2 linked regions of the Skermanella sp. TT6 genome follow. Each later gene encodes a partner of the first gene's protein in a complex. Links are inferred from orthologs where the notes say so. Each region holds a gene or a part of one and is shown in the gene's direction. Other genes may lie near its edges. The genes, in order: nusB and rpsJ.

Evidence for each region.
Region 2: the proteins of nusB (region 1) and rpsJ are in contact, whole or in part, in a solved structure (PDB 3D3B), measured with the Escherichia coli proteins. The link is inferred for Skermanella sp. TT6 from one-to-one orthologs.

Annotation. Positions count from the first base shown.
Region 1 is NZ_CP067420.1:5,087,442-5,090,458, reverse strand. The notes cover bases 151-2,850. They hold nusB (transcription antitermination factor NusB), read left to right. Parts: upstream 151-1,068; coding sequence 1,069-1,632; downstream 1,633-2,850. Other genes in these bases: argC (N-acetyl-gamma-glutamyl-phosphate reductase), read right to left, coding at 2,654-2,850; thiL (thiamine-phosphate kinase), read left to right, coding at 1,619-2,584; ribH (6,7-dimethyl-8-ribityllumazine synthase), read left to right, coding at 511-1,023; ribB (3,4-dihydroxy-2-butanone-4-phosphate synthase), read left to right, coding at 151-507. Outside these bases: more of ribB, read left to right, coding at 1-150; more of argC, read right to left, coding at 2,851-3,017. UniProt on the Escherichia coli protein: Part of the processive rRNA transcription and antitermination complex (rrnTAC). The complex forms an RNA-chaperone ring around the RNA exit tunnel of RNA polymerase (RNAP).
Region 2 is NZ_CP067420.1:4,308,340-4,311,589, reverse strand. Bases 105-3,037 are described here. They hold rpsJ (30S ribosomal protein S10), read left to right. Parts: upstream 105-1,383; coding sequence 1,384-1,692; downstream 1,693-3,037. Other genes in these bases: rplD (50S ribosomal protein L4), read left to right, coding at 2,517-3,037; rplC (50S ribosomal protein L3), read left to right, coding at 1,765-2,511; tuf (elongation factor Tu), read left to right, coding at 105-1,268. Outside these bases: fusA (elongation factor G), read left to right, coding at 1-25; more of tuf, read left to right, coding at 78-104; more of rplD, read left to right, coding at 3,038-3,137; IGS68_RS20095 (50S ribosomal protein L23), read left to right, coding at 3,143-3,250. UniProt on the Escherichia coli protein: Involved in the binding of tRNA to the ribosomes. Part of the processive rRNA transcription and antitermination complex (rrnTAC). The complex forms an RNA-chaperone ring around the RNA exit tunnel of RNA polymerase (RNAP).

The DNA of each region.
Region 1 (3,017 bases):
ACGCTGGAGACGGTGCTGGACAGCCGCTACGGCGGCCAGTTCCGCATGATGGTCTATGTCAACAAGGTGCAGTACGCGGAGCACATCGCCCTGGTGAAGGGCGACATCGCGGCGCCCGGCCCGGTGCTGGTCCGCATGCATGCGCTGAACGTGCTGGACGACGTGCTGCACGACCGGTCCTGCGGCCGGGGCGGGGAGCTCCAGGCGGCGATGCGGGCGATCGGCGAGGCCGGCCGCGGTATCGTCGTGCTGCTGCGCGAGCCCCAGCCGACCAGCCTGTCCAGCCGCGTCAAGGCGCAGCTCGAAGGCATGCCCAACCCGGCGGGCGAGCTGCGCGACTACGGCATCGGCGCCCAGATCCTGTTCGACCTGGGGGTGCGGGAGATGATTCTCCTGTCCAACCATAAGAAGACGATCATCGGGCTCGACGGCTACGGCCTCACCGTGGTCGGCCAGCAGCCCATCCCGCTGACCAGTCCTGACCCAACCACTTCCGGAGCCGACTGAGGCATGTCCGCCGTTCCCGATTCAGTAGCCCAGATCATGGGTCCCCACGTCCTGATCGTCGAAGCCCGCTTCTACGAGGACATCGCCGACGAGCTGGTGCGCGGCGCCATCCTGGCGCTGGAGGCGGCGGGGGCGACCTATGACCGGATCGCGGTGCCCGGCGCCTTCGAGATTCCGGCCGCGATCAATTTCGCGATCCAGGCCGGCGGCGATGCCGCCCACGCCCCTGCGAACGACGAAGCCGCGGCGCCGCGCTACGACGGCTATGTGGCGCTCGGCTGCGTGATCCGGGGCGAGACGACCCATTACGACTATGTCTGCGTGGAGAGCGCCAGAGGGTTGCAGGATCTCGCCTTGCGCCACAACGCGGCGATCGGCTACGGCATCCTGACGGTCGAGAACGACGACCAGGCTTGGGCGCGCGCCAAGGTGGATCAGAAGAACAAGGGCGGGGCGGTCGCCAACGCGTGCCTTGACATGATCCGGTTGAAACGCCACTTCGGCCTCACGTCCTGACCGGGACGTTCAGATCAGACATAGACGCGGTTGAAAAGCTCCACCATGGCACAGTCCGACGATGCGCGCGACGGCGCCCCGCCCAAGCGCGGCTCTTCCGGTTCGGGGGCGCGCCGCAGCGGCGGCGGCTCCGCGAAGGCGCGCCGCAAGGCGGCCCGGCTGGCGGCCGTGCAGGCGCTCTACCAGATCGACCTGACCGGCACCAACGCGGAGTCGGTCCTGGGCGAGTTCATCAAGCATCGGCTGGGGCACGAGGTGGACGGCGACACCTATGTCGCCGCCGACCCCCAGCTCTTCTCCGACATCCTGCGCGGCGCCAGCGCCCGCCGGGCCGAGCTGGACGAGATGCTGGGCAGCTGCCTGGACGCCCAGTGGCCGGTGGACCGGCTGGAGCTGCTGATGCGCGCCATCCTGCGGGCCGGCGCCTTCGAGCTGCTGGTCCATGTGGACACCCATCCCCGCATCGTGATCAGCGAGTATGTGGACGTGTCGCACGCCTTCTTCGCCGGGCGCGAGCCGGCCATGGTCAACGGCGTGCTGGACAAGCTGGCCCGCGCGATCCGGGCCGAGGACCTGGCGACGCCGGACCCTTCCCGTGCCGCTCGGTGAATTCGGCCGGATCGAACGATACCTGAAGCCGCTGGCGGCGGGCTTCCCCGGCGCCCTCGGCCTGACCGACGACGCGGCGGTCTTCGGCGTCCCGGCCGGGCACGAGCTGGTGGTGACCACCGACGCGCTGGTCGCCGGCGTGCATTTCCTGGCCGACGACCCGCCGGCGGACATCGCCGCCAAGATGCTGCGGGTCAACCTGTCCGACCTCGCCGCCATGGGGGCCGAGCCGCTGGCCTATTCCCTGGTCACCAGCCTGCCCGCGGGCCTGGGCGACGAGTGGCTGGCCGACTTCGCCGCCCAGTTGGCGGAGGACCAGCGGGACTACGGCATCCACCTGATGGGCGGCGACAGCGTGTCCACGCCCGGCGCCGTCACGCTGTCGGTGACCGCCTTCGGACTTGTGCCCGCCGGCCAAGCATTGCGCCGGGGCGGGGCGGACCCGGGCGACCTGGTCTTCGTCAGCGGCACCATCGGCGACGCCGTGCTTGGCCTGGCCGTGCTCCAGGGAAATCTGACCGCCGCCGACCCGCAGCCGTTGATCGACCGCTACCGCCGCCCGCGACCGCGCCTGTCGTTGGTGCCCGTGCTGAGGCGCTTCGCCACGGCCGGCCTCGACGTGTCCGACGGCCTGGTCGCCGACCTCGGCCACCTGTGCGAAGTCTCGGGCCGCGCCGCCGTGATTCACGCGGACCGCGTCCCCCTGTCCGCCGCCACCCGCGCCGTCCTGGCCGCCGACGCGACCCTGCTGGCGACGGCGCTGACCGGCGGCGACGACTACGAGATCGTCTTCACCGTGAAGCCGGAGGACCGCGACGCGCTGCTCGCCTCGGGCGCCGACGTGACCGAGATCGGCCGCCTTGTTCCCGGCGGCGAGCCCGGAAGCGTCACCGTCCTGGACGCCGCCGGCCAACCCCTGCCGCTGCCGTCCCGAGGCTGGACGCACTTTTGACAAGCCCTCGGCGGAGGGTGCGCGTCTCGCGCACCATGGGCGGCGGGACGCCGCCTCTCCGCGGCAGACTCACGGGAACAGGGGCGCCTGCTCCAGGCCCATGGTTTCGATCAGGCCGGTCATCACGTTCATGTTCTGGATCGCCTGGCCCGAGGCGCCCTTGACCAGGTTGTCGATCACCGACAGCACGATCGCGCGGCCCTTGATCCGGTCCGGGAACACGGAGATATGGATCTGGTTCGACCCGCGGACATGCTTGGTGTGCGGCACCACGCCGGCCGGCAGCACCTGGACGAAGGGCTCCGCCTCGAACCGCGCCGCCAGCGCCGCGCGCAGATCGTCCGGCGTGTTGCCGCCGGCCAGCCTGACATAGGTCGTGACGAACTCGCCGCGGTTCATGGGGATCAGGTGCGGGGTGAAGGCCATGGTCACC
Region 2 (3,250 bases), 780 kb from region 1 along the record:
TGAGGTCCGCGCCAGGGTGGCGTAAGGCTCTCGAGTGAACTGCCGGTGACTAAGACAGATTATGGAGACTGAGGACCATGGCGAAGGCGAAATTTGAGCGGACCAAGCCGCACTGCAACATCGGCACGATCGGTCACGTCGACCACGGCAAGACCTCGTTGACGGCGGCGATCACCAAGGTTCTGGCCGAGACGGGCGGTGCGACGTTCACCGCGTACGACCAGATCGACAAGGCGCCGGAGGAGAAGGCCCGCGGCATCACGATCTCGACGGCGCACGTCGAGTACGAGACGGCCAACCGCCACTATGCCCACGTCGATTGCCCGGGCCACGCCGACTACGTGAAGAACATGATCACGGGTGCCGCGCAGATGGACGGCGCGATCCTGGTGGTGTCGGCGGCCGACGGCCCGATGCCGCAGACCCGCGAGCACATCCTGCTGGCCCGGCAGGTCGGCGTCCCGGCGATCGTGGTGTTCCTGAACAAGGTCGACATGGTCGACGACCCCGAGCTGCTGGAACTGGTCGAGTTGGAAGTGCGCGAGCTGCTGAGCAGCTACGATTTCCCCGGCGACGACATCCCGATCGTCCACGGCTCGGCGCTGATGGCGCTGGAGGACAAGAGCCCGGAGATCGGCAAGGAAGCCGTGCTCAAGCTGATGGCGGCGGTTGACGAGTACATCCCGCAGCCGGAGCGCCCGGTCGACCGTCCGTTCCTGATGCCGATCGAGGACGTGTTCTCGATCTCGGGCCGCGGCACCGTGGTGACCGGCCGCGTCGAGCGCGGCATCGTCAAGGTCGGCGAGGAGATCGAGATCGTCGGCCTGAAGAACACGGTCAAGACCACCGTGACCGGCGTCGAGATGTTCCGCAAGCTGCTCGACCAGGGCCAGGCGGGCGACAACATCGGGGCGCTGCTGCGCGGCACCAAGCGCGAGGACGTCGAGCGCGGCCAGGTGCTGGCCAAGCCCGGCTCGATCACGCCGCACACCGTGTTCAAGGCCGAGGCCTACATCCTGACCAAGGAAGAGGGCGGCCGGCACACGCCGTTCTTCACCAACTACCGTCCGCAGTTCTACTTCCGGACCACGGACGTGACCGGCATGGTGGCCCTGCCGGAAGGCACCGAGATGGTCATGCCCGGCGACAACGTCGCCATGACCGTCACCCTGATCGCCCCGATCGCCATGGACGAAGGCCTCCGCTTCGCCATCCGCGAGGGCGGCCGCACCGTCGGCGCCGGCGTCGTCGCCAGCATCATCAAGTAAATCGGTTCGGGTTCGCTGTGGGGTTGGTCCCCACGGGCGCAACGAGTTAGCCGACGAAAAGGGGCTGCTCCCCGGAGCGGCCCCTTCAGCGGCAGAGAAACGGGTTTTGAAGACGATGGACAGTCAGAATATCCGGATCCGCCTGCGGGCGTTCGACCATCGCGTGCTCGACCAGTCGACCAGCGAGATCGTCAACACCGCCAAGCGGACCGGCGCACGGGTTCGGGGTCCGATCCCCCTGCCCACGCAGATCGAGAAGTTTACGGTCAACCGCTCGCCGCACATCGACAAGAAGTCGCGCGAGCAGTTCGAGATCCGGACGCACAAGCGCCTGATCGACATCGTCGACCCGACCCCGCAGACCGTGGACGCGCTGATGAAGCTCGACCTCGCCGCCGGCGTCGACGTCGAGATCAAGCTCTAAGTACAAGTACTTCAAGAATAGGGGTAAGGGACCTCTCCCCCTGAGGATGTCCCTAGTAAGGAGAACTAAACCATGCGATCCGGTTTGATCGCGCAGAAACTCGGCATGACCCGCGTCTTCACGGACGAGGGCGAACATGTGCCGGTCACTGTGCTGAAGGTCGACAACTGCCAGGTTGTCGCCGTGCGCACCGAGGAGACCGACGGCTACACCGCCGTCCAGCTCGGCGCCGGTACCGCCAAGGTCAAGAACGTCACGAAGCCCCAGCGCGGCCACTTCGCCAAGGCGAAGGTGGAGCCCAAGCGCAAGGTGGTTGAGTTCCGCGTGGATGCCGACGCCCTGATCGAGGTCGGCGCCGAGATTTCGGCTGCCCACTTCATCCCGGGCCAGCTCGTGGACGTCACCGGAACGACGATCGGCAAGGGCTTCGCCGGCGGCATGAAGCGGTGGAACTTCGGCGGTCTGCGCGCGACCCACGGCGTGTCGGTGTCGCACCGTTCGCATGGTTCGACCGGTAACCGCCAGGACCCCGGCCGTACCTTCAAGAACAAGAAGATGGCCGGTCACCTCGGCTCCGAGCGGGTCACCACCCAGAACCTGAAGATCGTCCAGGTCGACGAAGACCGCGGCCTGATCCTGGTCAAGGGCGCCGTCCCGGGTTCCGAGGGTGGCTGGGTGCTCGTCCGCGATGCCGTCAAGCGCAAGGCTCCGGAAGGCCTGCCGTTCCCGGCCGCCCTTCGCGTCCGGACCGATGGCGCCGCCGCCGCTCCCGCACCCGAGGCCCCTGCCGCCGAGACCGGCGCCGAGCCGACGGAGTGAATGACATGAAGACGACCGTCAAGAATCTGAACAACGAAGAGGTCGGCGAGATCGATCTCGATGAGGCGGTGTTCGGCGTTCCGCTGCGTACCGATCTCCTGTCCCGCATGGTCAACTACCAGCTCGCCAAGCGGCGGTCCGGTAACCACAAGGCCAAGGGCGTTTCCGAGATCAGCGGCACGACCAAGAAGCCGCATCGCCAGAAGGGCACCGGCCGCGCCCGCCAGGGCTCGCTGCGGTCGCCGCAGTTCCGCGGCGGCGCCGCGATCTTCGGTCCGGTCGTGCGCAGCCATGCCCACGACCTGAACAAGAAGGTCCGCAAGCTGGCCCTGAAGACCGCGCTGTCGACCAAGCTGGCCGAGGGCAAGCTGGTGGTCCTGGAAGCCGCCACGGCCGACAGCCACAAGACCAGGGAGATGGTCCAGCGCTTCAAGCAGCTCGGCCTGACCTCGGCGCTGATCATCGACGGCGCCAACCTGGATGAGAACTTCGTGCGTGCGTCGAGGAACGTTCCGTTGATCGACGTGCTGCCGGAGCAGGGTGCCAACGTCTACGACATCCTGCGCCGCGACACGCTGGTTCTGACGCGCAACGCTGTCGAGCAGCTGGAGGCTCGTCTGAAATGAGCAAGATCTCGAAACCTTCGGTGAGCCAGGAGCGGATGTACGATCTGATCACCGCCCCCGTCATCACCGAGAAGTCGACGATGGGTTCCGAACACCGTCAGGTCACGTTCAAG